4 regions of the Serratia sp. Sp408 genome follow, and region 1 is predicted to be linked to each of the others. Evidence: predicted binding sites of a transcription regulator. Region 1 holds the regulator's gene; each other region holds the start of a gene.

Region 1 (7,718 bases):
GGGAATACTGTCATTCTTTCGTAGTTTGTTTCGGGGCCAAGGTTGGTAACGTCAACATGCGTTTAATTATTACGCTCTTTGTGCTGTTGTTTACACAGCTGTTTCTCAATCTGGCGCATGCCGCGCCACAGGCTCGCGTTGCCGCTGAGCAGCGTAAAACCCATGTTAATGAGGCACGCCCGGACGATCGCAAGAAAAAGAAAGCGCTCAAGGCGGCCAAGAAAGCCAAAGTCACTACACCGCAAAAGACGACCGCGTTAAAAACCCGCAAAACATCGACCATAAAAACGGCAAAGAAGACCAGTCGAATTAAATCGTCGCGTAAAACCACGCAGGTTGCCAAAATTCGCGTTACGCCGCCGAAGAAAGGCTATAAAAAAGGTTATGGTCGCCACCGCACTGCGGGTTTGGCCACCACCAAGCGGCTGCGTAACGAAAATCTGCTGCATGATGAAAAACCGCTAAAACTCAGCGCTGCGCATAAAAAACGTTATCAGCACGCCAAACAGACCGCGATGGCCAAACTGATGAACCAGATGGGCAAACCCTACCGCTGGGGCGGTACTTCACCACGCACCGGCTTTGATTGTAGTGGACTGATTTATTACGCCTATAAGGACGTGATGAAAATCAAGATGCCGCGCACCGCCAATGAAATGTTCCACCTGCGGGATGCGGCGCCGATCAAGAAGAACGAACTCGAAAGCGGAGACCTGGTGTTCTTTCGCATAAATAACCGCGGCGCGGCTGACCATGTGGGGGTTTATCTGGGCAACGGCAAATTTATCCAGTCGCCGCGCACCGGGGAGGAAATCCGCATCAGCCAGCTTGATAATGATTACTGGCAAAATCATTACGTCGGTGCCCGCCGCGTGATGACGCCAAAAACCATTCGCTGACGCAACAAGACGATGGCGGCCTCGCCCGGCCGCCATCGTGCCGTTCCCTTCTCTCTTGCCATAACTCTTTTGCCCCGATTTAGCACGCTTTAACTCCTTTTCCTGTCGGGAAATTGCTACCATTAATAACCTCTAAAAAAGAGTGGTTACTGGCGATTCGTTCGCCAAAGTCCCCGGATGGGAACGCCAGATTGGCGCCATATAAAAGAAGGAGAAAGCAATGTCGTTTACACTACCTGCTCTACCGTATGCCAAAGATGCGCTTGAACCGCATATCTCGGCAGAAACGCTGGAATACCACTATGGTAAACATCACAACGCTTATGTGGTTAACCTGAATGCGCTGATCGACGGCAGCGAGTTTCAAGACAAATCATTGGAAGAGATCGTTAAAACCGCCAGCGGCGGCATCTTCAACAACGCCGCGCAGGTGTGGAACCACACCTTTTACTGGCATTGCCTGTCGCCACAGGGCGGCGGTGAGCCAAACGGTAAACTGGCAGAAGCAATCAATCGGGCCTTCGGTAGCTTCGATAAGTTCAAGCAGGCGTTCACACAATCAGCGGTAGGCAATTTTGGCGCCGGCTGGACCTGGCTGGTAAAGAAAAGCGACGGTTCGCTGGCTATCGTTAATACCTCGAATGCAGCCACCCCGCTGACCGGCGAGGACAAGCCGCTGCTGACGGTAGACGTGTGGGAGCACGCTTATTATATCGACTACCGCAATGCGCGGCCGAACTATCTGGAAAACTTCTGGGCGCTGGTGAACTGGGCGTTCGTAGCGGAAAACCTGGCGTAATTGGCCAATACGCGGCAATAAATAAAAAGGCGCAGTTCATATTGAGCTGCGCCTTTATTGATTAAGTCAGGATTCAGTTCAATGCGGCAGTGAAGCTGAAGGCAATAATCATCGCCAATGCACCCAGGGTGGTGAACAAAGACATTTTTAAATCGGTATCCATCAAAAACTCCTTATCAGATAATCTGCGCCAAGCATAAAATCCACAGTATTGGTGCGTCAAATCATTTTCCCACAGTTCCCCAATAAAATCTTGTTATCATTCCACGCTTATAATGTTGATTAGCACTTCCACTTTTGCTCAATATGCGACAAAATTCGCAGTTCACTGCTGCGCACCGGCAATTGAGTCCCTCCAGGTCAAGTGGCTGACGACTTCCACACTAAAAACCAAGTTTTCGTGACTCTGGAGAAGGATCTGCGTAGGCAAACGATTAACAACATGCTTACATGCTAAATACATGTGGGTTTAGGAGTCATTCTTTACATGGCAACGATTAAAGATGTGGCCAAACGCGCGGGCGTTTCCACCACCACCGTTTCGCACGTCATCAATAAGACCCGTTTCGTCGCCGAAGAGACCAAGGCGGCCGTTTGGGCTGCCATTAAAGAGCTGCATTATTCCCCAAGCGCCGTTGCTCGCAGTTTGAAGGTCAATCACACCAAATCCATTGGCCTGCTGGCAACCTCCAGCGAAGCGCCCTATTTCGCTGAAGTGATTGAAGCGGTGGAAAACAGCTGTTACAGCAAGGGCTACACGCTGATTCTGTGCAACTCGCATAACAATCTGGACAAACAGCGCGCCTATCTGGCGATGCTGGCGCAAAAACGCGTCGACGGCCTGCTGGTGATGTGCTCCGAATATCCTGACCAACTGCTCGGCATGCTGGAAGATTATCGCAACATCCCGATGGTGGTGATGGACTGGGGCGCCGCGCGCGGTGACTTCACCGACACCATCATCGACAATGCCTTCGAAGGTGGCTATCTGGCAGGCCGTTATCTGATTGAACGTGGCCACCGCGACATCGGCGCCATTCCCGGGCAACTGTCGCGCAACACCGGCGGCGGCCGTCATCAGGGTTTCCTCAAGGCATTGCAGGAAGCCAATATCGACATCCGTGACCAGTGGATTGTCCAGGGCGACTTCGAGCCGGAGTCCGGTTATAAGGCCATGCACCAGATCCTGTCGCAAAAACAGCGCCCGACCGCCGTGTTCTGCGGCGGCGACATTATGGCCATGGGCGCAATCTGCGCTGCCGACGAGCTCGGGTTGCGCGTGCCGCAGGATATTTCAGTGATCGGTTATGACAATGTACGCAACGCGCGTTACTTCACCCCGGCGCTGACCACTATCCATCAGCCAAAAGAGCGTCTTGGTGAAATGGCATTTACCATGCTGCTGGATCGCATCATCAGCAAACGCGAAGAATCGCAGGTCATTGAAGTACACCCCAAATTGATCGAACGCCGCTCGGTCGCCGACGGCCCGTTCGTCGATTACCGCCGCTAAAGCACCGGCCGGGGGGCGCGATTGCGCTACTCCGGCAATATCACCTCGCTCAACCATTCCTGATTCAGCGTTTCACTGTCGCCGAGATAATCCAGCAACCACGCCATCGCCGGCGACTGCGCGTTCTGCTGCCAGGTCAGGCAACAGGCGCTGGGCGGGAACGGTTCAGGCAGTTGCAACGCCACCAGTTCCCCCTGCTCAATCAACGGCAATACGCGATGTGCCGGCACCATGCCGACGCACAAGCCATCACGCAAACAGTCCACCGCCGATACCCAGTCCGGTACCAGCAACCGCCGTTGGTTATCCAAAGACCAGGTGACGCGCTTGGGCAAGGTGCGTGAGGTGTCCTCCAGCACCAGGGAGGGAAATGGCCGCAGCCGATCGTCATCCAGCGGGCCGGGCAAAACCGCCAGCGGATGGCTGGCGCTGACCACGCACAGCCAGTTCATAAAACCCATGTCGCGAAAGGCAAAGCCGCCACCGGTCGGCACCGCGCGCGTTGCGCCAATTGCCATATCGGCACGCCCGTCCACCAGCGCATCCCACACGCCGTTGAACACTTCCGGCTGTACCCGCAACTCGACGTCCGGGAAATGACGGTAGAAATCCAGCACCAGTTGCCGGCTACGCTGTGGTTTGACGATGATATCGACGGCGATCTTCAACTGGCCGCGCCAGCCGTTGGCCACCTGCTGACACTGACGACGGGTGTCGAGCATTTTTTTGATGACAGCGCGCGATTCCTGAACAAACAATGCGCCGGCAGGCGTCAGCTCCACGTCGCGATGGCGCCGTTCAAACAGCGGCACCGCCAGCCACTGCTCCAACTGACGTACGGTATAACTCACCGCTGACGGCACGCGATGCAGTTCCTGCGCTGCCGCGCTGAAACTGCCGGTACGCGCCACGGCGTCGACCACATCAAGGGAATATTCAGACCACATCGCTTTGCCTTCAATTTTTTTAACAGCAGCTTGCAAATATTACCGTTTCACAAGCAGAGATCCAGCCAGATACACTTGCGACGCTAAAAAAAACCTGCACAACAGCATCAACGAGAAATACCATGCGAAACTTTGGATTTATGTTTTACCTCGCCGGGCTGAGCATGCTCGGCTACCTGGCCACCGATATGTACCTGCCCGCCTTTGGCGCCATGCAGCAAGAATTGCAGATTTCTGCCGGCGCCATCAGCGCCAGCCTCAGTATCTTCCTGGCCGGTTTTGCCTTTGCTCAATTACTCTGGGGGCCACTCTCCGATCGTCTCGGCCGCAAGCCGGTATTGCTGATGGGACTGGCGCTATTTGGCATCGGCTGTCTGGGCATGCTGTGGGCCGATAACGCGATGCAACTGTGGTCATTGCGCTTTATTCAGGCGATCGGCGTCTGTTCCGCTGCGGTCACCTGGCAGGCGATCGTTATCGATCGCTATCGCGAGGGCGCCGCCCATCGCGTGTTCGCTACCATCATGCCGCTGGTGGCGCTGTCGCCAGCGCTGGCGCCGTTGCTCGGAGCCTGGCTGCTGAATCACATGGGCTGGCGCGCCATTTTTGCCGTGCTGCTGGCGATCAGCGCCCTGCTGCTGTTGCCAACGCTGCTGCTCAAAGACAGTTCGCGCCTTGCGCCGGCCGCCGCCAACAACAACGGTATCGGCTTCCTGCAACTGCTGAAGTCGCCGGTGTTTGGCGGTAACGTCATGGTGTTCGCCGCCTGTTCAGCCGGCTTCTTTGCCTGGCTGACCGGCTCGCCATTTATTCTTGGCAACATGGGCTACAGCCCTAATGACATCGGTCTGAGCTACGTGCCGCAGACCCTGGCCTTCCTGCTCGGCGGCTTCGGTTGCCGCACCGCGCTAAACCGCATTAACGGCAACACCTTGCTGCCATGGCTGCTGATAGCGTATGGCATCAGTATGGTGGCGTTGTATCTGGTCGCCACCCTGACCACGCCGACCTTGACCACCCTGCTGATTCCGTTCTGCCTGATGGCATTGGTCAACGGCGCTGTCTACCCGATCGTGGTGGCCAATGCGTTGACGCCGTTCCCGGAAAGCACCGGTAAAGCGGCAGCACTGCAAAACACCTTGCAACTGGGTTTATGCTTTGTTGCCAGTATGCTGGTGTCGGCATTTATCGCACAACCGCTATTGGCGACGGTAACGGTGATGGTGTCTACCGTGGTCTTGGCTGCGATAGGCTATCTGATACAGCGTGGCAAAACGGTCGAGCAACCGCAGTCAACGCCGCGTGAACATGCTAACTCCGCGTCATAATTGCCTTTGGCAATAGTCACTTAAAGAATATTTTTGCCGAGTGCGATTTACAGTTGAGTAAGCGCCTCGGCAAGCCTATACTCAAAAAATAACCTTTAAAAATACCATAGCTAAAAGCGTTTTATTACACGTACTTGTTGTGTACGCGTATGGCGTCACAGTTTATTTTTTGATGAGTTGCCCCACGCCGTTTGGTATCAGGGTTCTCTTGGAATTTTCCTCTGTTCATGTCGGATATCAAACCTTGCGGTGAAATTTGTCGTAGGGATACGTATATGCCCGCAGAAATTGGCTAAGCTTTTTCCCAACGGGCCATAAGTCAGAAGAAAGGTGATGGAGAAGCTATGAGTTCATCGTGTATAGAAGATCTGAGCATCCAGGATAACCAATGGTATCGTATTGCCCATGAAATGCTCAGCATGGCGGGGATTGAAATAAACGGCTCCCGTCCTTTCGATATTCAGGTTAAAAACCCCGAGTTTTTTAAGCGCGTCCTGCAGGAAGGTTCACTGGGGCTGGGTGAAAGTTATATGGACGGCTGGTGGGAATGCGAACGGCTGGACTGTTTCTTTCACCGCGTGGTTGCCGCCGGTCTGGAAAAGAAACTCCCCCACCATTTTAAAGACACGCTGCGCATTGCCGCTGCACGGCTGACCAATCTGCAATCCAAAAAACGTGCCTGGATTGTCGGCAAGGAACATTACGATCTGGGTAATGATCTATTTACCCTGATGCTTGATCCCTATATGCAATATTCCTGCGGCTACTGGAAAGACGCGGCGACGCTCGAACAGGCGCAGGAAGGCAAATTGCGTATTATCTGCGAAAAGCTGCAATTGCAGCCGGGCATGCGCCTGCTGGATATCGGCTGCGGCTGGGGCGGTCTGTCCGCCTTTGCCGCCAAGCACTACGGCGTCTCGGTAGTGGGTGTGACCATTTCCGCCGAACAGCAAAAACTGGCTCAGGCGCGCTGTGAAGGGCTGGACGTGCAGATCCTGCTGCAAGACTATCGGGATCTCGATCAGCAATTTGATCGCATCGCCTCGGTTGGTATGTTTGAACACGTCGGGCCTAAAAATTACCGCACCTATTTCGAGGTGGTCGAGCGCAATTTAAAACCGAACGGGCTATTCCTGCTGCATACCATCGGGTCGAATCGTACGGATATGAATGTTGACCCCTGGATCAACAAATATATCTTCCCGAACGGTTGCCTGCCGTCAGTCAAACATATTGCGCAGGCCAGCGAAGGTCATTTCGTGATGGAAGACTGGCACAATTTTGGCGCCGATTACGATCGTACCCTGATGGCATGGCATGAGCGCTTTAAACAGGCCTGGCCACAGTTGGCCGAACGTTATTCCGAGCGCTTCGAACGCATGTTCAGCTATTATCTCAACGCCTGCGCCGGGGCGTTCCGCGCGCGGGATATCCAGCTTTGGCAGGTTGTTTTCAGCCCGCAAGGCGTTGAAGGCGGAATACGCGTACCGCGTTAACCCTGCCGCCAATCCTCCGCGCATAAAAATGCCGGTCAGACATCGCTGACCGGCATCGCCAATTAACCGCAGATTATCATGGCGGTATCAGCCGCAATAAACCCGAATAATCTTGTCATCCTGATCCGCCAGGAAATTAAGCCGACTCAGATTGAAATCCATGGTGACGGCAGCATTGTAAGGTATGGTACGCACCTGGCGCGCGTCGATCTGCACCCCATCCAGCGAAGAGAGCGGTTTACCCACGTAGTTCTGGTACTGCGCAGCGCCACAGGTATCATCTGCCGTATTCTCCGACGGCGAAGCCGCGCTATTTTCTGACGTGCTGCTACAGGCAGCCAGCGCCATCAGCGCCGCCAACATCAACGTTTTCCGATAAAACTTCACGTTTTTGCTCCTCTGGTTTTGGGTATTTATTGTTACGCCAGCCCGATCAAGGCTTCGGCGCCAGCTCGGTCGCCACCGCCATTGCGGCCTCGCGACTGGCCAGCACACGCTCGACGGTATCGACCACCGCCTGCGTTTGCGGATCGATTTCGATATTCACCTTGTCGCCCAGGCGTTTCTTGCCAAGCGTGGTGCGATCGAGGGTTTCGGGGATCAGATGTACACAGAAACGGTTATTTACCACTTCGCCAATGGTCAGACTAATCCCGTCGATGCCAATGAAACCTTTATGCAGTACATATTTCATTAATTCGGCATCGGGCATACGCAACCACACCTGGCGGTTATT
Region 2 (7,718 bases), 360 kb from region 1:
TGGTCAGATAGAGGTCATAGTCGCCCGGCCAGGAAACCAGTTTGCCGCGATCCAGATCGACAATCCGCGTTGCCATGTTGCGAATAAAGGAGCGGTCGTGCGAAATGAACACGATGCTGCCCTGGAATTCCTTCAGGAAGCCTTCCAGCCAGTCGATGGTTTCAATGTCCAGGTGGTTGGTCGGCTCATCCAGCAACAGCACGCGTGGGGAACTCACCAGCGCCCGGCCCAGCGCCGCCTTGCGCAGCCAGCCGCCGGACAGCGAGGAAAGCTGCGCGTCGCCATTCAGGCCCAGTTGGGCCAGCACTTCGCTGATGCGGCTATCGAGCTGCCACAGCCCCTGATGATCGAGAATTTCCATAATCTGCGCCATACGCGTCAGGTTTTTCTCGCTCGGATCGGTTTCCACCAGGTGTGAAATGGCATGATAGGCTTTCAGATGTTCAGCCTGCTCCGCCACCCCTTCGGCGACGAAATCAAACACCGTACCACCAATGTTGCGCGGCGGATCCTGTTGCAGACGCGCCACGATCAGATCCTGCTCGTAAATCACCCGGCCGTCATCCAGCGGGATTTCCTTGCCAAGGATCTTCAGCAAGGTTGATTTGCCGGCGCCGTTGCGCCCGACCAGACAAACGCGTTCGTTGTCTTCAATGTGAATTTCGGTGTTATCCAAAAGCGGCGCATCGCTGAAAGACAGCCAGGCGCCGGACATGCTAATTAACGACATAGTAATTATTTTCCTTCGCCGGCATGGGTTACCAGCCAGCAGTTGTGAATCTGACGGTTGCGGGCAAAGTCCTGCGACAGCGTCTGGGCGGTAATTTCTTTCGCTACCAGTCCCAACGCCTGCAAGCCGGCCTGATCCATCTGGAAACCGCGCTTGTTGTTCGAGAACATGATGGTCCCGTTGCGACGCAGTAACCGTTTCAAATCTTTCATCAGCGCCAGGTGATCGCGCTGAACGTCAAAAGTGTTCTCCATCCGTTTGGAGTTGGAGAACGTCGGCGGATCGATAAAGATCACGTCGAACTGTTCGTCGGCATTATGTAACCAGGACAGGCAGTCGGCCTGTATCAAACGGTGCTGTCGCCCGGTCAGACCGTTGGCGCGCAGGTTTTTCTCTGCCCACTCCAGATAGGTGCGCGACATATCCACCGTGGTGGTGCTGCGCGCGCCGCCCAGGCCGGCGTGCACGCTGGCGGTGCCGGTATAGGCGAACAGGTTGAGGAAGTCTTTGCCCTGGCTCATCTCGCCAAGCATGCGGCGGGCAATACGGTGATCGAGGAACAGACCGGTATCAAGATAGTCGGTCAGGTTGACCCATAGCTTGGCGTTGTACTCTTCCACCAGCAGGAACTCACCTTTCTGCGCCAGTTTTTCATACTGGCTTTTGCCCTTCTGCCGCTCGCGGGTTTTCAGCACCAGTTGGTTGGACGGCAAATCGAGCACCGCCAGCGTGGCGTTAATCACATCGAACAGACGCTGACGCGCCTTCTGCGCATCGACGGTTTTTGGCGGCGCGTACTCCTGCACCACCACTTTGCTGCCGTAGCGATCTACCGCCACGTTGTATTCCGGCAAATCGGCGTCATACAGGCGATAGCATTCAATGCCCTGCTGTCGCGCCCATTTGTCCAGTTTCTTGAGATTTTTGCGCAAGCGGTTGGCGAAGTCTTCCGCCACCTGTACGCCGCCGCTGCCCTGCGGATTGGCCGCCAGCTGGTAGTTCTTCTGCACGCAGTCCAACGGGCCGTTTTTGGCCTTGAACTGGCGTTCGGCACGCAATTGCAGGCAGCTCAACAGCTCTGGCGACGCGCTAAACAGCGACAGTTGCCAACCGCCAAAGGCGCTTTTCATAATGCGACCCAGCATGTTGTGCAAGGCAATCAGCGCCGGTTCGCTTTCCAGACGCTCACCGTAAGGCGGGTTGCTGACCACGGTGCCACACGGGCCTTCCGGCAGCGGATTGGTTACTTTGCTGACGTCGTTAACGTTAAAGGCGATCAATTCAGCGACACCGGCGCGTCGCGCGTTGGCGCGCGCCATCTCGATCACCCGGCGGTCAATATCCGAGCCGAAGAAGCGTGAGGTGGTTTCTTGCAGACCACGGCGCGCACGTACCTGGGCTTCGCTTACCGCTTCGCGCCACAGATCCGGGTTGTGGCCATGCCAGGCGCTGAATCCCCAATGTTGGCGGTGCAGACCCGGAGCGCGATCCGCCGCGATCATCGCCGCTTCGATCAGCAAGGTACCGGAGCCACACATCGGATCGAGCATCGGCGTTCCCGGCTGCCAACCGGAGCGCTGCACAATGGCAGCGGCGAGATTTTCCTTCAGCGGCGCCTGACCGGTGAGATCGCGGTAACCGCGCTGATGCAGGCCTTCGCCACTCAGATCGAGCGCCACGCTGGCCATATCGCGCTGCAGGAACACGTTAATGCGGATATCCGGCTGTTGTTTCGCCACCGTCGGACGACGATCGATTTTGCGCGTGAAGCTGTCAACAATGGCATCTTTCACTTTTAATGCGCCGTACTGGCTATTGCGGATCTCTTCGTTGACGCCGCTAAAATGCACGGCGAAGGTGCTTTCAACGTCAAAGATTTCCGTCCAGTCGATCGCCTGAACGCCAAGGTAAAGATCCAGATCGCTGTGCACGCGGAATTCATTTAGCGGCAACAGAATGCGCGAAGCCAGGCGGCTCCACAGTAAGCTTTGGTACAGAAGACGATCGTCACCCTGAAAATGTACCCCACCCTGCACCACTTTGCAGCCGTGAGCGCCAAGCCGTTCGAGTTCGCTTTTTAACAGTTCTTCCAGTCCACGCGCCGTGCTGGCAAACAGAGAGTTCATATCGTACTTATCACCAAAAAGAAAATTGTCGCGCATTATACCCTAAATAATCCGCGTTGCATTGAGGCGGCAGGGATGGGGGCGCCTATTACGCCAGCGTTTAGCCGCTCCCAGGGAGGAATGCGCCGGGAGGCGCCGGCGCTTCAGCGCTCGCCAAGGTGCCGCTTGTTGCACAATGGCTATGGCTAAACCCCATCGCTTGTCATAAAGTTGCCTTTTTCCCTAATTAACAATAGGCAGATTAGGATGATCACGCTATCCAGGCTTTATGTACATCCGGTTAAATCCATGCGCGGCTTGCAGCTGTCGCATGCGCAGGTTGCCAGCCATGGCCTGGCGTTTGACCGCAGTTTTATGGTCACCACTCCCGATGGCACCTTTATTACCGCTCGCCAATATCCGCAGATGGTGTTGTTCACGCCGGCCTTGTTAGCCGACGGTCTTTACCTGGCTGCGCCGGACGGCGCAAGCGCCACCGTTCGTTTCAGCGATTTCAGTGACGATGGGCAACCGACCGAAGTCTGGGGCAACCACTTTACCGCGTCCATCGCACCGCCTGCGATCAACCAGTGGCTCAGCGGCTATTTTCAACGCGACGTGCAGCTGCGCTGGCTGGGGCCGCAACTTAGCCGTCGGGTTAAAAAGCACCCGGAAATCCCGCTGTCATTCGCCGACGGCTATCCGTTTCTGCTGGTTAATGAAGCCTCATTCCACGATCTGCAGCAACGCTGCCCCGGCAGCATCAAACTGGAGCAGTTCCGCCCCAACCTGGTGGTCAGCGGCGCCAGCCCGTGGGCCGAAGACGGCTGGCAGGTGATCCGCATTGGCGAGGTGATGTTTGATCTGGTCAAACCGTGCAGTCGCTGCGTATTGACCACCATCAGCATCGAGCGTGGTCGCAAGCACCCCAGCGGCGAACCCTTGAATACGCTGCAACAATTCCGCACGGCGGATAACGGTGATGTCGATTTCGGTCAAAATATGATTGCGCGCAACAGCGGCGTAATTCGCGTCGGCGATGCGGTAGAGGTGTTATCAAGCAAGCCGCCACGCCCGTATGGCGCAGGCGCCGTTGTCGAAAGCGTGCAGGCGCCGCAGGACAACGCGCAGCAGGTGACCATTGACTACCAGGGCACGGTGTTCACCGGGAATAATCAGCAAATTCTGTTAGAACAGCTGGAACAGCAAGGGTTGCACATACCCTATTCTTGCCGAGCAGGTATCTGCGGCAGCTGCCGGTTGACGCTGATCGGTGGCGAAGTGGCACCGCTGAAGAAAAGCGCGGTGGCGAATAACGGCACCATACTGTCGTGCAGTTGTATTCCTAAAACCGATATCCAGCTGGCGTAATCATACCGCCCGATCGTAGGCCGGCGCCGCTGCATTATCCTGCGAGCAGGGTTTGAGACGATCGTGCATCACCTTGATGGCATCGCCAAGCACCATGGTGCGGCCGGCCACTGACAGCTGATATTGCGCCAGCAGACACAGGCTGGCGTTGTCACCGGCCTCCACCACCAACAGGCGAGCATCTTCGCCGCTTTCCATCACCTTGACCGCCGCCAGTTCGCCATTCTTCGGCTGTAACGGGAAATGCTGCTGGGCGAAATGCCAGCTCTTTGGCATCAGGGGTTTTAGAAAACGGTAAGCCACCAACGCATTTAATACCAGTTCAGCCCGTTGCTCATGGCTGAGCTTGATTTGCTTACACTGTTCTTCATAGGTGAAATAAAGCGCGGCGTCGTCAACGCAAAAAGCGCATTCGGCGAATGCGTCCGGGGTAAGCATTTTGGCCGGGAAACGTGAACGGAAGATCATCCCATTGGCCAAATCGAGCATCAGCCGATCGTGTTCGGCGTCAAAATACCAACGCCAATTATCGTCAGGTTTTATCTTCATTGTTTATCCCTTCTCGCCACAAGCCAACGCCGTATTTACCCCAATAAGGTGATTTTATCACCATAAAAGCCGCTTAAACATCGGATAAATCTGCGAACGATATTTATGCTAACGAACAAAATATAGACGAGCCGGGGGAAGAAATAAACCCCCGGCAACAAATGAAAGGAAAAATATTAGATATACGTAACGATATCTTTAATCAAACGTGGGCCATGAAAGATAAATCCGGAATAAATTTGCACCAGCGTTGCCCCGGCCGCTATTTTTTCTCGTGCCGCGGTCAGAGAATCAATCCCACCGACGCCGATAATAGGCAGCCTGCCTTGCAACTCTTGTGACAATCGGCGGATCACTTCGGTACTGCGCGACTGTAAAGGACGGCCACTCAAGCCCCCCATTTGCTCACAGTAATTCAAGCCCTGCACCAGTTTGCGATCCAGCGTAGTATTGGTGGCAATAACGCCGTCTATATTATGGCGCAGCAAACTGTCCGCTATTTGGATCAATTCTTCTTCAGAAAGATCCGGCGCGATCTTTACCGCCACCGGCACATATTTGTGATGGCGCGCATGTAATTCTGCCTGTTTATTTTTAACTGCGGCTAAAAGATCGTCCAGCGCTTCACCATACTGCAAGGATCGTAGTCCTGGTGTATTTGGCGAAGAAATGTTGATCGCAATATAACCGGCATACGGATAAACTTTATCCATGCAGATCAGATAATCGTCTTTGCCCTGTTCAACCGGCGTATCTTTATTCTTGCCGATATTAATCCCCAGGATGCCGCCAAAGTGCGAACGTTTGACGTTTTCAACCAGGTTATCCACGCCGCGGTTGTTAAACCCCATGCGGTTGATCAACCCTTCGGCCTCAACGATGCGGAACAGGCGTGGCTTGTCATTGCCTGACTGTGGGCGCGGCGTTACGGTGCCGACTTCGATAAAGCCAAATCCCATCGCGCCCAAGGCGTCTATACATTCGCCGTCTTTATCCAGACCGGCAGCCAAACCTAACGGATTTTTAAACGACAACCCCATACAGCTCACCGGCTTGGTCGGCACCGACTGGCGGACCAGAAACGCCAATGGACTGCCGGTTACACGACGCAGCTGGCGAAAGGTCAATTCATGCGCTCGCTCTGGATCGAGCTGGAACAACGCTTTCCTGATGAGGGGGTAGTACATGTACGCTCCTGATTTCCCGGTGATGACCAGCATGCTTCACGCTGTGTATTTGTTGCTCGCCCACCCTACCCACGTCGCCTGCCTGCGGTTGGGGAACGTTGCAAACCGGGGGCGTATTATCCGGGATCCCCTGGGTAATTGGAATTGATTAAACGCAAAAAAGGTCTTTTTTACGCAACCGTTTTCCTTGCCGCCGTAGGTTGTGCCGTCAATTCACATTTGCGCATAACAAAATCAAAAAATGAGATTTAAACAACGCGCGTCTTTGCTGTTAGTTTTAGAACTCTTACCAAGCATTTATTAATTAAACCTAACTTTTAGTTATAAGGAGTGATCATGCGCGTTATATCACTGGCCGGCAGCCCACGCATTCCATCACGTTCAGCGGCGTTGCTGGCGCTCAGCCAGCATTGGTTACAACAACAGGGCGTGGACGTCGTCGCGTATAACCTGCATGACTTTAACGCCGACGATCTGCTGTACGCCAACTTCGCCAGCCCGGCAGTAAAAGCTTTTGCCGAACAGCTGGCGCAGGCTGACGGCCTGTTGATCGCCACGCCGGTGTACAAAGCCTCATTCTCCGGCGCGTTGAAAACCCTGCTGGATCTGCTGCCTGAACGTGCGCTTGAGCACAAGGTGGTGTTGCCACTGGCTACCGGCGGCTCGGTTGGTCACATGCTGGCGGTGGACTATGCGCTCAAGCCGGTACTGGCGGCGCTGAAAGCACAGGAAGTGCTGCACGGAGTGTTCGCCGATGACAGCCAGATCGCACTGAACGGCAGTGAAGCAACGCTGGCGGAAAGCGTTTCCCTGCGGCTGGAAGAAGCACTGGAGAGTTTTTATCTGGCGCTAGGCCGCCGCAAGCCGCCTACGGTCAAGGCCAAGTCGACGTTGCTGACCGGGCAAACCGCATAACGCCGATACAATAATCAGGAGTAATAATGAAGCGATTTTCTTCCTTACGCCGCTGGTTTGGCGGCACCCTGGCCGGACTGCTGGCGCTGGCGACAACCGGCGTCGCGGCCGCACCGCATCATGAACCACAGCAGTTGCGTATCGGCTACCAAAAGGGTTCGGTGAGTCTGGTATTGGCCAAGACCCACCGGATGCTTGAGCAGCGTTTCCCCAAGGTCAACATCAGTTGGGTAGAATTCCCCGCTGGCCCACAAATGCTTGAAGCGCTGAACGTCGGCAGCATCGATTTGGGCAGCACCGGCGATATACCGCCGATCTTTGCCCAGGCCGCCGGCGCCGATCTGCTGTACGTCGGCGTCGAGCCGGCAAAACCGAAGGCAGAAGTGATCCTGGTGCCGGAAAACAGTCCAATCAAAGACGTCGCCGAACTGAAGGGTCGCAAGGTTGCCTTTCAAAAAGGCTCCAGCTCGCACAATCTCCTGCTGCGGGCGTTACAGCGCGCCGGCCTGAAGTTCACTGATATTCAGCCGGTGTATCTGACGCCGGCCGATGCCCGCGCAGCCTTCCAGCAAGGCAACGTGGACGCCTGGGCGATTTGGGATCCTTATTATTCTGCCGCGTTGTTGCAAGGCGGCGTGAAGGTACTGACCGACGGCAGTAATCTCAACCAGACCGGTTCGTTCTATCTGGCAGCGCGCCCCTATGCCGAAGCCCATGGCGCCTTCATTCAACAGATATTGAACGTGCTGACGCAGGCCGATGCTCTCACCCGTAGCGATCGGGCGCAAAGCGTCACATTGCTGTCCAAGGCGATGGGACTGCCGGAACCGGTGATCGCCACCTACCTGGATCATCGCCCGC
Region 3 (7,718 bases), on a different contig from region 1:
ATATCTGATTGATTCGGCGGCAGATATTCAGGAGCAATGGCTGAAAAACGCCAGCAACATCGGCGTTACCGCCGGCGCTTCTGCGCCGGACGTGCTGGTGCAGGATGTGATCGGTCGCCTGAAGGCGCTGGGCGGCAAGGAGGTGCATGAAATCACCGGCCGTGAAGAGAATATCGTGTTCGAGGTGCCGAAAGAGCTGCGGGTAGACATCAAGCAGGTCGATTGAGCCAATAACGATAAAATAACGGGGAGCTTCGGCTCCCCGTTTTGCGTTACAGCGTCGGTGCAATCAGCCGAGGTGCGATGCGCGCATCAAGGCTCTGGCTGTCTGCGCCGTGGCGCCAGGCGCTCGGCGTCAGGCCATGTACCTGCTTGAACGCCTTGGAGAAATGCAGTTGGTTGGCGTAACCCACCGACAGAGCCACCACCTTGATGGCCGCACTGCCGTGGCGCAGCAGGCCGGCGGCGATGTTCATACGATACTGCAACAGATATTCTTTTGGCCCGAGGCCAAACTCGGCCTTGAACAGTCGGCTCATATAACTGCGATTAATACTGCAATAATTGGCCAACTGGGCGATAGAGATATTCTCGTGGTAACGACTCTCGATATATTTTATCGCTTTTGCCAGGTGACGCTGCTTTTCCGGCGGTTTTTCTTTTGGTTGCGCATGCGCATTGGCAATCAGCGCGGAAAAAAACAGGTAACTCAAGCCGATAATCTTCAGCCAGGCTTCGTTTTGTTGATGCGCGACGATCTCTGTCAGATAACCTCGCTCAGCAGCGTCCGGCGTATAACGTTGCGGGCGATAAATCGGCATTTGGCGGCTGAGGCGACATTGTTGAAAGATATTGGCCGCCATCAGTCCGTCAACTTCGATCCACATGTAGTGCCAGGGGTGCTGTTGGTCGGCGCTGTAGGTGGTGACATCGTGCGGGTAAATCAGAAAGCCCTCGCCGGGATGCACGCTAAAAGCGCCATGGTCGGTATGCAGGGTGCCGGTGCCGGATATCACATAATGAAATAGGTAATGCTGGCGCACCGCTGGACCAAAACAGTGGCCTGGCGCGCAATCCTCGACGCCAAACTGGAACACGTTCAGTTCGATGTTCGAGGTGTTTGCCAGGACAAAACTCTTATGCATCAATTGCTCCCTTGCTATCGGCACGCTGTGACATTAACGGTAGCAGCTTGTTGTCATGACGTATGTTGTTGGTTAAGTACAGCAAGACTCAGCTCACACTTTTTTCCTGGCGTCATTTTTACCCATAATCAGGTCACTTTCCTCCATATACAACCCTTCGCTTGACCACTACTTTCAACACACACCAACGGTAATTCGCCTCGCAACAGTGGAGAAATGAGATGATTAAAGTGACGTTTATGGGCGCGGGTAGCACTATTTTCGCCAAGAATGTGTTGGGGGATATCATGTGCACCCCGGTGTTACAGGAAGTGGAAATCGCGCTGTACGATATCGATAGCGGCCGCTTGAATGAATCGCTGACCATGCTCAACAACATCAATCAAAACGTCAACGGCGGTAAAGCGATCATCACGCCTTACCTCGGCGTCGAGCAGCGCCGTGCGGCGCTGAAAAATGCCGATTACGTGGTAAACGCCATCCAGGTCGGCGGCTACGATCCCTGTACCATCACCGACTTTGAGGTGGCGAACCGATTTGGCCTGCGCCAGACCATCGCCGATACGCTGGGCATTGGCGGCATCTTCCGTGCCCTGCGCACCATCCCGGTGCTGTTCTCCTTTGCGCGCGATATGGAAGAGGTTTGCCCGGACGCCTGGTTGCTGAACTACACCAATCCGATGGCCTCGCTGACCGGCGCGATGCTGCGTTATACCGGCGTGAAAACCGTAGGGCTGTGTCACAGCGTCCAGGTATGCGCAGAGACGCTGTTGAAAAGTGTTGATATGCCGAGCGATGACGTGCAGTTCCATATCGCGGGCATCAACCACATGGCCTGGCTGTTGGATATCCGTCGCCACGGTCAGGATCTCTATCCGGAAATCAAGCGTCGCGCCGCCGCGCTGCACGGCAAGCACGATGATATGGTGCGGCATGAGATCATGAAAACCTTCGGTTATTACGTGACCGAGTCTTCCGAACATAACGCCGAATATATGCCTTACTGGATCAAGCGCAACTACCCGGAACTGATAGAGCGGTTCAATATTCCGCTGGATGAATATCCGCGTCGCTGCGTCGAGCAAATTGCCCAATGGGAGCAGCAAAAGCAGGCATTGACCCATGATAGCCACCTTAGCCACACGCGGACCCATGAATACGCCTCATACATCATCGAGGCGATGGAAACCGATCGGCCGTACAAGATCGGCGGCAACGTGCTCAATAGCGGGGTGATCACCAACCTGCCCAATGAGGCCTGCGTGGAGGTGCCTTGCCTGGTGGATGGGCAGGGTGTCACACCGTGTCACGTCGGTAACTTGCCGGAGCAACTGGCGGCGCTTAACCGCACCAACATCAATACGCAATTGCTGACCATCGAAGCGGCGGTTAGCCAGAAACGCGAGGCGATTTACCATGCCGCGTTGCTTGATCCACATACTTCGGCCGAATTATCCATCGATGACATTCGCAAGCTGTGCGATGCCTTGATCGAAGCTCACGGCGACTGGCTGCCGGCATACCACTAACCGTTCTCTCCTGCGCATCACTTCCTCCAATAACATCACAGGCGCGGATCCCGCGCCTGCAAAAAGGGATGGCGAGCTATGTTCTATCTAAAAAACAAGAATTTCTGGATATTCAGCGGTTTTTGCTTCTTCTACTTTTTCATTCTTGGTTCGATTCTGCCCTTCTTTCCCATCTGGTTGCATGACGTCAATCATCTCGACCAACAGCAAACCGGCCTGGTGTTTTCGATCACTGCGTTCTTTGCCCTGGTTTGCCAACCGGTATTTGGTGTGATCACCGATAAATTTGGACTGAAAAAACATCTGTTGTGGATGATTATCATATTGCTGATGTTTTTGGCGCCGTTGTTTATCTATGTGATATCACCACTGCTGCAAACGCATTTTTGGCTTGGCGCATTGCTGTGCGGCCTCTATTTAGGACTGGTTGCCAGCGGCGGTTCGCCGGCGATCGAAGCCTATGTTGAAAAAGTCAGCCGCCGCAGCCATTTCGAATATGGCCGGGTGCGGCTGTTTGGCTGTATCGGCTGGGCGATTTGCGCTTCCATCGTCGGCTACATGTTTACCATCAATAACCAATTTTCGTTTTGGCTGGCGTCGGGCTGCACGCTGATCCTGGCGCTGCTGCTGTTTCTGTTCCGGCCAGAAAAAAGCCATACCGTGACGGTGGCAGACCAGTTGGCGTTGAACAAGAACCCGGTCAGCCTGCGATCCGCTTTGCAGTTGCTGAAGATGCGCAAGTTTTGGTATCTGGTGCTGTATATCGTCGGCGTGGCCTGCGTCTATGACGTATTCGATCAGCAGTTCGCCAACTTCTTCACCTCGTTCTTCGCGGATCGTCATGCCGGCACCCAGGCGTTTGGCTATGTCACCACCCTCGGGGAGTTTCTCAACGCCTTCATCATGTTTTTCGCACCGCTGATTATCAACCGCATTGGCGGCAAGAATGCCTTGTTGATCGCTGGAGTCATCATGTCGCTACGGATCATCGGATCGTCCTTTGCGGATTCGGTGCCGGCAGTGATCGTGCTGAAAACCTTGCATATGTTTGAAGTGCCGTTTTTGCTGGTCGGTATTTTCAAGTACATCACCACGCAATTCGACGTCAAGCTGTCGGCCTCGATCTACCTGTTCGGTTTCTGTTTTTTCAAGCAGCTTTCGGCGATCGTCATGTCATACGCGGCCGGTATGATGTATGCGGCGTATGGCTTTAAGACGGCCTATCTGATCCTGGGCTGCATTGCGCTGTTGTTCACCTGTATTTCGGCTTTTACGCTCAGTGGCAAAGCGCCGGCAGCCTTTGCCGACAAAAGCCGTCTGGCCACGCCGGCCCCCTGAGGATCGGTGCGTGATGCCCTGCGACAAAATTGCATGATTATGTACAATCAGCGGTTGACGCCGTGCGAGCTGAGTTATCAGCCATTGATAGCGTTACTGATAAAAAACCGGGGATAACATAATTTTCTAATCATGATTTAAATCCTCTGGCAGTGGTAAGGTGGGGCGGTTACCCTGAATCGATAGCCTATGGAATAGGCATCAAATCAAAAAGAGAGATAAAGCATGACTGATTCACAGATTCGCATTGCGATTGCGGGTTCCGGTGGCCGGATGGGACGTCAATTGATCCAGGCCGTACAGCAGGCACAGGGTGTGGTGCTGGGGGCGGCATTGGAGCGTCCAGGCTCCAGCCTGCTGGGCACCGATGCTGGCGAACTGGCCGGTATCGGCGCGCTGGGCGTGACCGTGAGCGAGAGTTTGCAAAAGGTGGCGGATGACTTCGACATTCTGATCGATTTCACCCGCCCGGAAGGCACGCTGGCGCATCTGGCGTTTTGCGTCGAGCATCACAAGGCGATGGTGATTGGCACCACCGGTTTTGACGATGCTGGCAAAGCGGCTATTCGCGATGCCGCGCAGCAGATTGGCATCGTGTTTGCCGCCAACTTCAGCGTCGGCGTCAATGTGGTGCTGAAACTGCTCGAGAAGGCCGCCAAAGTAATGGGCGACTATACCGACATCGAAATTGTTGAAGCACATCACCGCCATAAGGTGGATGCACCCTCGGGCACCGCCCTGGCGATGGGCGAAGCCATCGCCGATGCGCTGGGCCGCGATCTGAAAGACTGTGCGGTGTACGCCCGTGAAGGGCATACCGGCGAACGCGATCCGCACAGCATCGGTTTTGCCACTATTCGCGCCGGGGATATCGTCGGTGAGCACACTGCCATGTTTGCCGACATCGGGGAACGGGTAGAAATTACCCATAAGGCTTCCAGTCGCATGACATTTGCCAATGGTGCGGTTCGTGCGGCAAGTTGGCTGTCAGATCGGCAAAATGGTCTATTTGATATGCGTGACGTGCTGGGTTTGCACCAGTTATAATTTATCGAACATCATCGTGATGTGTGTGAGTTAATCATAACGATATGATAATAGGGCAATATTTTTATTGTCCTTTTTTTTAACATGAAAAATAGCGATTTCGACGTGATAGGTTGATTTTTTTTATGTTTTTAATGGTTAACTCGGATTTTTACTGGCTTGTTAACCTTTTTGACGCCCGGTTATCGTCCGTCAGGTGGCGATGCGCCGGATTTTCTGTCATTGTGGCTCGCAACCGTTTACCCATTGCGGGTTTCCATGTGTTTTTATGACTGAGATAGCAAGAAATGCGTGAAATATGCAAAAATAACTAGAAAAATGCCACTTGGAGTAGACAAACCGAGCACCCATCATTAAAATGCGCCCAATTTGCCAAAAATTAGCCTTGAGGCCGGTTTTTGCATTGATTTAGATCGCGATATCTGAATTAATATGCAAATATTGTGATTGATTATTCCTCGGAGGGTGTTTTGATTAAGTCAGCGCTATTGGTTCTGGAAGACGGAACCCAATTCCACGGTCGGGCCATCGGGGCAGAAGGTACGGCAGTGGGGGAAGTGGTCTTCAATACGTCGATGACCGGCTATCAAGAAATCCTCACCGATCCTTCCTACTCCCGCCAGATCGTTACTCTTACTTATCCCCATATCGGCAATGTCGGCACCAATGCTTCCGACGCAGAATCCTCCGCTGTTCACGCTCAAGGCCTTGTTATTCGCGACCTCCCGTTGATTGCCAGCAACTACCGCTGTGAAGAAGGGCTGTCGGAATACCTGAAGCGCAACAACATTGTGGCGATTGCCGATATCGATACCCGCAAGTTGACGCGTCTGCTGCGTGAAAAGGGGGCGCAAAACGGCTGCATCATTGCCGGCGACGCGCCGGACGCAGCGCTGGCGCTGGAAAAGGCCAAGGCCTTCCCAGGGCTGAAAGGAATGGATCTGGCAAAAGAAGTGACCACCCAGGAAGCTTACGCCTGGCAACAGGGCAGTTGGACGCTTGAGGGCGAGCTGCCGGAAGCCAAAGACGCGGCCGCGCTGCCGTTCCACGTGGTGGCCTATGACTACGGCGTCAAGCGCAATATCCTGCGCATGCTGGTGGATCGCGGCTGCCGCCTGACGGTAGTGCCAGCGCAGACCCCGGCGGCAGAGGTGCTGAAAATGGCGCCAGACGGCATTTTCCTCTCTAACGGTCCGGGCGATCCGGAACCATGTGATTACGCCATCGACGCCATCAAGCAATTCCTCGACACCGACATCCCGGTGTTCGGCATCTGCCTTGGCCACCAGTTGCTGGCGCTGGCCAGCGGTGCGCAAACGGTGAAGATGAAACTCGGCCACCACGGCGGCAACCATCCGGTGAAAGATCTGGATAACCATACGGTGATGATCACCGCGCAGAACCACGGCTTTGCAGTTGACGAGAACAACCTGCCAGCCAATCTGCGCGTGACGCACAAATCGCTGTTCGACCACACCGTGCAGGGCATTCATCATACCGACAAAGCGGCGTTCAGCTTCCAGGGGCACCCGGAAGCCAGCCCGGGCCCGCACGATGCCGCCCCGCTGTTCGATCACTTTATCGAACTGATTGAGACTTACCGTTCCAACGCCAAATAATCAGGAGCCTTGATAAAATGCCAAAACGTACTGATATAAAAAGCATCCTGATCCTCGGCGCTGGCCCGATCGTTATCGGCCAGGCGTGCGAATTCGACTATTCGGGCGCTCAGGCCTGCAAGGCGCTGCGTGAAGAGGGTTACCGCGTTATTCTGGTTAACTCCAACCCGGCCACCATCATGACCGACCCGGAAATGGCCGATGCGACCTACATTGAGCCGATCCACTGGGAGGTGGTACGTAAAATCATCGAAAAAGAGCGTCCGGACGCAGTACTGCCGACCATGGGCGGCCAGACGGCGCTGAACTGCGCGCTGGAACTGGAGCGTCAGGGCGTGCTGGCGGAATTTGGCGTGACCATGATTGGCGCCACCGCCGATGCTATCGATAAGGCCGAAGACCGTCGCCGCTTTGACGTGGCAATGAAGAAAATCGGCCTGGACACCGCGCGTTCTGGTATTGCCCATACCATGGAAGAAGCGCTGGCAGTGGCCGCCGACGTCGGCTTCCCGTGCATTATTCGTCCGTCCTTCACCATGGGCGGCACCGGCGGCGGCATTGCCTACAACCGCGAAGAATTCGAGGAAATCTGCGAACGCGGCCTGGATCTGTCGCCGACCAAAGAGTTGCTGATCGATGAGTCGCTGATCGGTTGGAAAGAGTATGAAATGGAAGTGGTGCGCGACAAGAATGACAACTGCATCATCGTCTGTTCTATCGAAAACTTCGACGCCATGGGCATCCACACCGGCGACTCGATCACCGTCGCGCCGGCGCAAACCCTGACCGACAAAGAATACCAGATCATGCGTAACGCCTCGATGGCGGTACTGCGTGAAATCGGCGTGGAAACCGGCGGTTCCAACGTGCAGTTCTCGGTGAACCCGAAGACCGGACGCCTGATCGTGATCGAAATGAACCCGCGTGTGTCACGCTCCTCGGCGCTGGCGTCGAAGGCGACCGGTTTCCCGATTGCCAAAATCGCCGCCAAGCTGGCGGTGGGTTACACCCTCGACGAGCTGATGAACGACATCACCGGT
Region 4 (7,718 bases), on a different contig from region 1:
AGACCACCGATCGCCACCTTGAGGAACTCCAACGTCGCGCCGCCGACGGTAAACACCATGGTGCCCATCGCCACCGCAATGGCGAATTTAAGCGATACCAGGCCGGAAGCGTCGTTCATCAACGCTTCACCTTCCAGTACGCCCATAATGGATTTGGGAATGCGCCCCTTGCCGACGATGCCGCCCAGCGCCACCGCATCGGTTGGCGACAGCACCGCCGCCAGCGCAAATGCCGCTACCAGCGGAATGCCAGGCACCATCAGGTAGATCAGATAGCCGACCCCGACCACGGTGATCAACACCAGCACCAGCGCCAGCCCGAGAATTTCGCGACCGTGATGGATAAATTCGCGCGTTGGGGTTTTCCAACCGTCAGCAAACAGCAACGGCGGAATAAACAGCACTAAAAACAGTTCAGGATCAAAATCAACGTGCAGCCCGAAATGCGGCCAGGCCAACATCGCACCGATGGCAATTTGCATTAACGGTAACGGCACCTGGAACGGCAACATTCGTGTCACCACCCCAGACAGTGAAACCACCAGGATTAAAATAAGAATAGTAAAAAAGATTTCCATGCTTTCCTTAGACTCTACGGTTCAGACCACAAAGGCTCGTTGCCAGAGTATCTGTGATAGTAGAACACTTTTTTATGGCGATGAAAGCTTGTTGTGCCTTTCAAAAACGGCGAAATAAAGAAGGAGACTTATCTGAATGGAAGCGATGAAACGGGGACGCAGCGACGGCGTCCCCGCTAAAGATACGCTTAGATAGCCCAGCCGCCTGCATAGAAGGCGACCAGCGCAACGGCAATCAGCACGGTGCCGATGTTCAACTTGCGCCATTCGCCGGAGAAAATACGGCCAATCACCAGCGCGCTAAAGCCCAGCATGATGCCGGTAACGATGTTGCAGGTCAGTACGATAAACACCGCGCACAGCAGGCCGGACATCGCATCGACAAAGTCGTTGAAATCCAGTTTGGTCACGTTGCTGAGCATCAGCAGGCCAACGTACATCAGCGCCGGCGCGGTCGCGTATACCGGAACCAGATACGACAACGGCGACAGGAACAGGATCAGCAGAAACAGCAAACCGACCACGGTGGCCGTCAGGCCGGTCTTGCCACCGGCGGCGGTGCCCGCAGCCGACTCGATGTAGACCGCAGCCGGCGCGGCGCCGACCAGACCGGAGAAAATGCTGCTCACCGAGTCGGAGGTTAATGCTTTGCCGCCGTTGATGATCTGGCCGTCCTTATCCAGCAGGTTGGCTTGCCCGGCCACTGCGCGGATGGTGCCGGTGGCGTCAAACACCGCGGTCATCACCAACGCCAGCACGCTCGGCAACACCACCGGCTGCAATGCACCCATGATATCCAGGCTGAAAATCAACGAGTTGCCATTTTCGTCAGCCAGGCTTGGCATGGCGAACAGTCCCTGGTACTTCACCGCCGGGTCAAAAATCAGGCCAATGACCGAAATGGCGATAATCACCAGCAGAATGCCCCCCGGCACTCGCAGTTTTTCCAGGCCGAAAATCACCGCCAGACCGAGCAGCGTCATCACCACCGGAAACGAGGTAAAGGCGCCCAGCGCTACCGGCAACCCGTCCAGTGGGTTCTTCACCACCAGACCAACGCCGTTGGCGGCAATCAGCAGCAGGAACAGGCCGATACCGATACCGGTGCCGTGCGCCACGCCCATCGGCAAATTGCGCAAGATCCAGGAGCGAATACCGGTAACCGAAATCACGGTAAACAATACGCCCATCAAGAACACCGCACCCAGCGCGACCGGAATGCTGATATGCTGGCCCAGCACCAGGCTGAATGCGGTGAAGGCGGTCAGTGAAATCGCGCAGCCAATCGCCATCGGCAGGTTGGCCCACAGCCCCATCAGCAACGACCCCAAGCCGGCTACCAGACAGGTCGCGACAAATACCGCAGTCGGTGGGAAACCGGCCTTGCCGAGCATGCTCGGCACCACGATCACCGAATAGACCATGGCCAGGAAGGTCGTCAGACCGGCCACCACTTCCTGACGCACATTGCTGCCACGCGCTGAAATCTTGAAATACCCGTCAAGCCCGCCTTTTGATTTAACGGCGTTGTTTGCTTGAGAATCCGACATGCTGCTGTCCCCTGTGTTTTTCGCAAAAGCGGCTCACCTGCCCATGCAAGGCAATAACGGAATCGTTTCCGTCACGTTTGCTTATTTATCCTTCCCAATCGCAGCCAATAGGCGCCGCAATTCAAGGCAAACGATTAACTCTCATTGCACGGTACCGGTGAATTTATGATGTTTTGGTGTAGGCAAACGATTATCCCGCCTTCCAGGCCGTGTGATCAACTAAAGATCGCAACACAACCGGCCGAAAAGCGTGTGACGCCATCATTACGGAAATTGCGACTTTTGTCACATAAATAAGCAGGCGGTAAACCGACTGCCGCTGAAAAGAGGTTACGCAGGGTTCTGTGACGCCATTGCCTGCGGATCCATATACATCAGCTCCCAGATATGGCCGTCCAGATCCTGAAAACCATGGCCGTACATAAAGCCGTGATCCTGCGGTTGATGATAGGTATTGCCGCCGGCCGCTACCGCCTTGCGCACCAGGTCGTCCACCGCGGCGCGACTGGGTTGTGACAGACAGAGCAGCACTTCGCTGGCCTTCCTGGCATCGCTGATTGGGTTGGGGGTAAACATTTTGAATTTGTCGTGTGTCAGCAACATCACATAAATAGTGTCACTCACCACCATGCAGGCAGCGGTGTCGTCGCTAAATTGCTGATTGAAGGTAAAACCAAGCCGGTCAAAAAATGTCATTGCCGCAGGCAGGTCATTGACCGGCAGATTAATAAAGATTTGCGTAGCCATCGGCTATCTCCATAAACCTTGACCCATCGAGTATAGTCCAGCTTGTCAACTCAGCAGGTCATAGGGCCCGCCCTGTTGCAACGCCCGTTGATAAGCCGGACGTGCATGTATGCGTTGCAGGAAGTCACGCAGCTTCGGGCAATCGTCCAGCCGGTAACGCGCGGCCAACGCTTCCAGCGGGAAACTCATCTGAATATCCGCCGCGCTGAAATCATTGCCGACAAACCAGACGTTGGCCGCCAAATGCTGCTCCAGATAATCACGATGCGTTGCTATCTGTTTATCCAGGTATTCGCGCTGGACCCCCTTGCCTATCGCTCCAGCGATCGGCCGCATCAGCCACGGCATCGGCGGATGATCGAGCCGGCCAAACACCAGCTTCATCACCAGCAACGGCATCAACGAACCTTCGGCATAATGCAGCCAGTAACGATACTGCTGGCGCGCATGGTAATCGGTGGGCATGAATTGCCCCTGCGCGTCGTAGGCCTCTTGCAGATATTCAATAATCGCACCGGATTCCGCCAGCGTCAGGTCGCCATCGACAATCACCGGCGACTTGCCCAGCGGATGGATCTTTTTGAGTTCGGCAGGCGCCAGCAAGGTAACGCTATCGCGTTGATAACGTTGCACCTGGTACGGCACCTCCAGCTCTTCCAACAACCAGAGAATACGCTGAGAGCGGGAATTATTCAGGTGATGAACAATGATCATGGAGCGTCCCCGATCCGTTGCCATACCAGCTCACCAATCTGCACGCCGTTGCCGATTTGCAGCGGCACGGTGCGCAGCGTCAGTTTGTCGTCGGTAAAGGTATAAAAACGCACTTGCCGGCTGCCGATCCAGTTGGGGAACGAGCAGCCCTCAACCTGATGGATCACCCGCTGATCCGGCTCGTCAATCTGATAACGGCCGTAATAGCAGATCATGTTGATAAATGCCGATCGCAGCTCGCTGTCCGTACCCTGCGCCGGATCGCTCGAGGTAAACTTCGGTCGTACGGCGCTGTACAACTGTGCCGCCATGGTGCCGTTGGCTTCGTAGTTGATCCGCCCCAACACCTGTTCGCCAAGCGGATGGCTCACCGTACCTTCTTCATTCTTGAACACCGAAGATACCAGTGACCAGCTGCCGATAAATGCATGCATAACCATAATCTTTTCTCCCCACTCAGCCTTGTTTAAAGGTAGTGGCGAATCCCGCCCCCCGCCAGCGCAGCTATCGGCTGCCGTCATTATTTTCTGCGCGCATCGAAACGCGCCGCCAGTTGCTGCGTGCGAAACTGCTCGATGATGTAATCGACAAAGACCCGGGTTTTGGTCGGCAAAAATTTAAGGCTGGGAAAATAGAGACGTACGCTGCCACGATCGACATACCATTCCGGCAACACCCTGACCAGGTGGCCACTTTCCAGATAGGGCAAGGCATTCGGCATGGCAATCAGCGCGATCCCCATGCCCATTTCCGCCGCCTGCGCCGCCGCCGCAGGTTCGTTCACCGTCATGGCTACCTGCATGGCGGCCGGGCGCTGTTCATTGTCTGGATTGCGCAACGGCAGGTTTCTGATACGCCCGGTTTGCGGGGAGCGAATGAAGATACCCGCATGCTCAGCCAACTGCTCCGGATGCTGCAGCGCTGGCTGTCGCCGCAGATAGTCGGCCGAAGCGACCAACACGCCATGCGCCGGGGCCAGTTCGCGGGCGATCATGCCCTGCGCCAGTTCGAAACCGCCGCCAAGCGCGGCGTCAAACTGCTCGCCGATGATATCGACCTGGCGGTTGTCAAAATGCCAGTCAGGTATGATGGCTGGATACCTGGCAAGAAACCCCGGCAGCATCGGCAACATAAAATGCAGGCCAAAAGCGGTTCCCATACTGACCTTGAGCGTACCGGCCGCTACGCCGCCGGCGCTGCTCAGCCCTTTCAGCGCACACTGAATCGATAGCAAACCGCCTTTGACCTCCTGAAGGAAACGCTCTCCTTCTTCAGTGAGGATCAATTTACGCGTATTGCGCTGGAACAGGCGAACCCTGACCTGAGCTTCGAGTTTGGTGATATTTTTGCCCACAGCGGCCGGGCTGATGCCTAATTTGCGGCCGGCAGCAGAAAAACTGCCCAGCTCAGCGCTGCTGACAAAACATTCAAGATGTCCCAACATGCGTTTTCCTTTCAGGCCGATTTCAAACCAATGGTTTAAGCTGATTATAGCTCTTTATGGCTAGTGGCCGAGGTTGATTTCTTTGATACTGACCACGTCATCCTGACCCTCGCCAATTTGGAGATACATCATGTCAGCAACGCTTTCACTATCAGGAAAAGTCGCCTTCGTTCAAGGTGGTTCTCGCGGCATCGGCGCAGCAGTGGCCAAACGTCTGGCGCGCGAAGGTGCCGCCGTGGCGTTAACCTATGTCGCATCGGCCGACAAGGCCGATGCCGTCGTCAGCGCGATTACCGCCGCTGGCGGCAAGGCGTTGGCCATTCAGGCCGACAGCGCCAATGCTGCCGCACTGCAACAGGCGATTCGCCAGGCGGTAAATCACTTTGGCAAACTGGACATTCTGGTGAACAACGCCGGCGTCCTGGCACTGGGCAACACCGAAGAGCTGCCACTGGAAGATCTGGACCGCACGCTGGCTGTTAACGTCCGCAGCGTCTTTATCGCCAGCCAGGAAGCGGCACGCCATATGAACGATCATGGCCGCATCATCAACATCGGCAGTACCAATGCTGAACGCATGCCGTTTGCCGGCGGTGCGATATATGCCATGAGCAAGTCGGCGCTGGTCGGTTTGACCAAGGGCATGGCGCGCGATCTTGGCCCACGCGGCATCACGGTCAACAACGTACAGCCTGGCCCGGTGGATACCGACATGAATCCTGACAGCGGCGAATTCGCCGAGCAGCTGAAGGCCATGATGGCGATCGGCCGTTACGGCAAAGACGATGAAATTGCCAGCTTTGTCGCCTATCTGGCCGGTCCGGAAGCCGGTTACATCACCGGCGCCAGCCTGAGCATCGACGGCGGTTTTTCCGCCTAGCATCAGGAATGCCAGACGGCAAAAAGCCCCTTTCGGGGCTTTTTATTGCGGAGAAAACGATCAGTAATCGATGCCGTTTTCGGCAATATCCATCGCAAAGTACGAAAGGATAATATCTGCACCGGCGCGCTTGATGGCGCCCAGCGTTTCACGCACCACTTTACGCTCGTCAATCGCGCCGGCCTGTGCGGCAAACTTGATCATCGCGTATTCTCCGCTGACCTGATAGGCCGCCAACGGCAGACGCGATGCGGCTCGAATGTCACTGATCACGTCCAGATAAGCGCCGGCCGGTTTCACCATCAACGCATCTGCGCCTTCCTGTTCGTCCATCAGCGACTCGCGGATCGCTTCGCGACGGTTCATCGGGTTCATCTGATAATTTTTGCGGTTGCCCTGCAATACGCTGCCGCCGGCTTCACGGAACGGTCCATACAGCGAGGAGGCAAACTTGGTTGAGTAGGCCATGATCGAGGTGTCGATAAAGCCGGCTTCATCCAGCGCGCTGCGGATTGCCTGCACCTGGCCGTCCATCGCCGCCGACGGCGCGATAAAATCTGCCCCCGCAGCGGCAGCAATAACCGCCTGCCTGCCGAGATTGACCAGCGTAGCATCGTTATCGACGCCGTGGTCGTGCAAGACACCACAATGCCCATGCGAGGTATATTCACAGAAGCAGGTATCCGACATGACGATCATTTCTGGCACCGTGTCTTTACAGATACGCGCCATACGCGCCACCAGTCCGTCTTCCTTCCAGGTATCACTGCCGGTGGCATCCATATGGTGAGAAATGCCGAACGTCATCACCGAACGAATACCGGCTTTGGCATAGCGCTCGATCTCATAAGCCAGCTTGGACTCCGGAATGCGCAACACGCCAGGCATGGTCTCGATGACGGCGTAATCATCCACCTCTTCTTCGACGAAGATCGGCAGTACCAGATCGTTAACGCTGAATTCGGTTTCCTGGAATAACGTGCGCAGCGACTCGGATTTTCTGAGACGACGCGGGCGAACCTGCGGGAAGTGACTTGACATGGGAACTCCTAAAAATTGGCCCGTCTGCTGAATCTGGGCGATAAGAACATCAGCCGAGCGTTGGCTCGGCGATGCGCTATTATGGCATGAGCCATAGTGACGGGCGCTACATCTAACGTGCGCATAGCTTATCATTATGCGATGTTTTTGATACCTCGGCCTTGCAGGCCAGCCAGTGTCAAACGCATCGGGTCGATAAGCAAGATACGTCAACCCTCCGCCACGCCACGTTTTGCAGGCCGTTCGCTCTCAACTCGCCAGGCGGCCGCTAATGCAATCGCATAATTTTTCATCCATTAATTGTGAATAAGCGCACAATTCCACTAAACACCCGTGCGGTAGTCATATTTATGCCGTTGATACATAACTCATTAAAATAATGCACAAGATTATTAGTGCATTTACACATATCTCTGCCCGATGTCGGCGAATAGTCTCTTCGCTAATTATATAAAAAAGAAGAGGGTTACGAATGCCTGCCATCCAGCCTCCGCTTTTATCCCAGCAGCACGAGACGCATCTCACCAGTGCCATCGGAAAGTTTTTTAAACGCATCATTCCCATGCTGGCGATAATGCTCATCATTAATCAGATAGATCGCTCCAATATCGGCTTTATCAAGGCGGAATTGCAGCTCGACGCCGGCATCAGCGCCGCTGCCTTCGGACTCGGTGCCGGGCTATTCTTTATTGGCTACGCGCTGTTCGAAGTCCCCAGTAATCTGATGATGAAAAAGTACGGAGCCCGCGTCTGGTTAACCCGCA

What was found. Region 1 encodes PurR, which represses purine synthesis genes. Its sites were predicted from a motif close to CANGCAAACGTTTGCNTG; they were not measured.
Region 2: pyrD (quinone-dependent dihydroorotate dehydrogenase) is a predicted target of PurR. The motif match lies at 6,114-6,131, and genes of this name have one in related genera.
Region 3: carA (glutamine-hydrolyzing carbamoyl-phosphate synthase small subunit) is a predicted target of PurR. The motif match lies at 5,288-5,305, and genes of this name have one in related genera.
Region 4: AC2AXP_RS12105 (NCS2 family permease) is a predicted target of PurR. The motif match lies at 2,184-2,201, and genes of this name have one in related genera.

Annotation. Positions count from the first base shown of each region.
Region 1 covers NZ_JBXUFT010000001.1:1,191,812-1,199,529, reverse strand. The annotation lists gene AC2AXP_RS05695 (C40 family peptidase) at 57-899, shown strand; gene sodB (superoxide dismutase [Fe]) at 1,120-1,698, shown strand; gene cydH (cytochrome bd-I oxidase subunit CydH) at 1,772-1,861, opposite strand; gene purR (HTH-type transcriptional repressor PurR) at 2,186-3,211, shown strand; gene punR (DNA-binding transcriptional activator PunR) at 3,238-4,158, opposite strand; gene punC (purine nucleoside transporter PunC) at 4,281-5,486, shown strand; gene cfa (cyclopropane fatty acyl phospholipid synthase) at 5,831-6,982, shown strand; gene AC2AXP_RS05660 (I78 family peptidase inhibitor) at 7,070-7,369, opposite strand; gene AC2AXP_RS05655 (riboflavin synthase) at 7,416-7,718, opposite strand, start outside.
Region 2 covers NZ_JBXUFT010000001.1:832,411-840,128, reverse strand. The annotation lists gene AC2AXP_RS03965 (ABC transporter ATP-binding protein) at 1-730, opposite strand, end outside; gene rlmKL (bifunctional 23S rRNA (guanine(2069)-N(7))-methyltransferase RlmK/23S rRNA (guanine(2445)-N(2))-methyltransferase RlmL) at 736-2,856, opposite strand; gene AC2AXP_RS03955 (YcbX family protein) at 3,103-4,206, shown strand; gene AC2AXP_RS03950 (cell division protein ZapC) at 4,207-4,755, opposite strand; gene pyrD (quinone-dependent dihydroorotate dehydrogenase) at 4,932-5,942, opposite strand; gene ssuE (NADPH-dependent FMN reductase) at 6,279-6,857, shown strand; gene AC2AXP_RS03935 (sulfonate ABC transporter substrate-binding protein) at 6,884-7,718, shown strand, end outside.
Region 3 covers NZ_JBXUFT010000005.1:181,002-188,719, reverse strand. The annotation lists gene ispH (4-hydroxy-3-methylbut-2-enyl diphosphate reductase) at 1-226, shown strand, start outside; gene AC2AXP_RS16250 (AraC family transcriptional regulator) at 273-1,145, opposite strand; gene melA (alpha-glucosidase/alpha-galactosidase) at 1,367-2,674, shown strand; gene AC2AXP_RS16240 (MFS transporter) at 2,753-4,012, shown strand; gene dapB (4-hydroxy-tetrahydrodipicolinate reductase) at 4,238-5,059, shown strand; gene carA (glutamine-hydrolyzing carbamoyl-phosphate synthase small subunit) at 5,530-6,678, shown strand; gene carB (carbamoyl-phosphate synthase large subunit) at 6,696-7,718, shown strand, end outside.
Region 4 covers NZ_JBXUFT010000002.1:279,627-287,344, forward strand. The annotation lists gene AC2AXP_RS12100 (Na+/H+ antiporter) at 1-578, opposite strand, end outside; gene AC2AXP_RS12105 (NCS2 family permease) at 767-2,128, opposite strand; gene AC2AXP_RS12110 (VOC family protein) at 2,459-2,875, opposite strand; gene AC2AXP_RS12115 (glutathione S-transferase family protein) at 2,921-3,589, opposite strand; gene AC2AXP_RS12120 (lipocalin-like domain-containing protein) at 3,586-4,029, opposite strand; gene AC2AXP_RS12125 (LysR family transcriptional regulator) at 4,110-5,033, opposite strand; gene AC2AXP_RS12130 (3-oxoacyl-ACP reductase family protein) at 5,164-5,913, shown strand; gene hemB (porphobilinogen synthase) at 5,974-6,954, opposite strand; gene AC2AXP_RS12140 (MFS transporter) at 7,427-7,718, shown strand, end outside.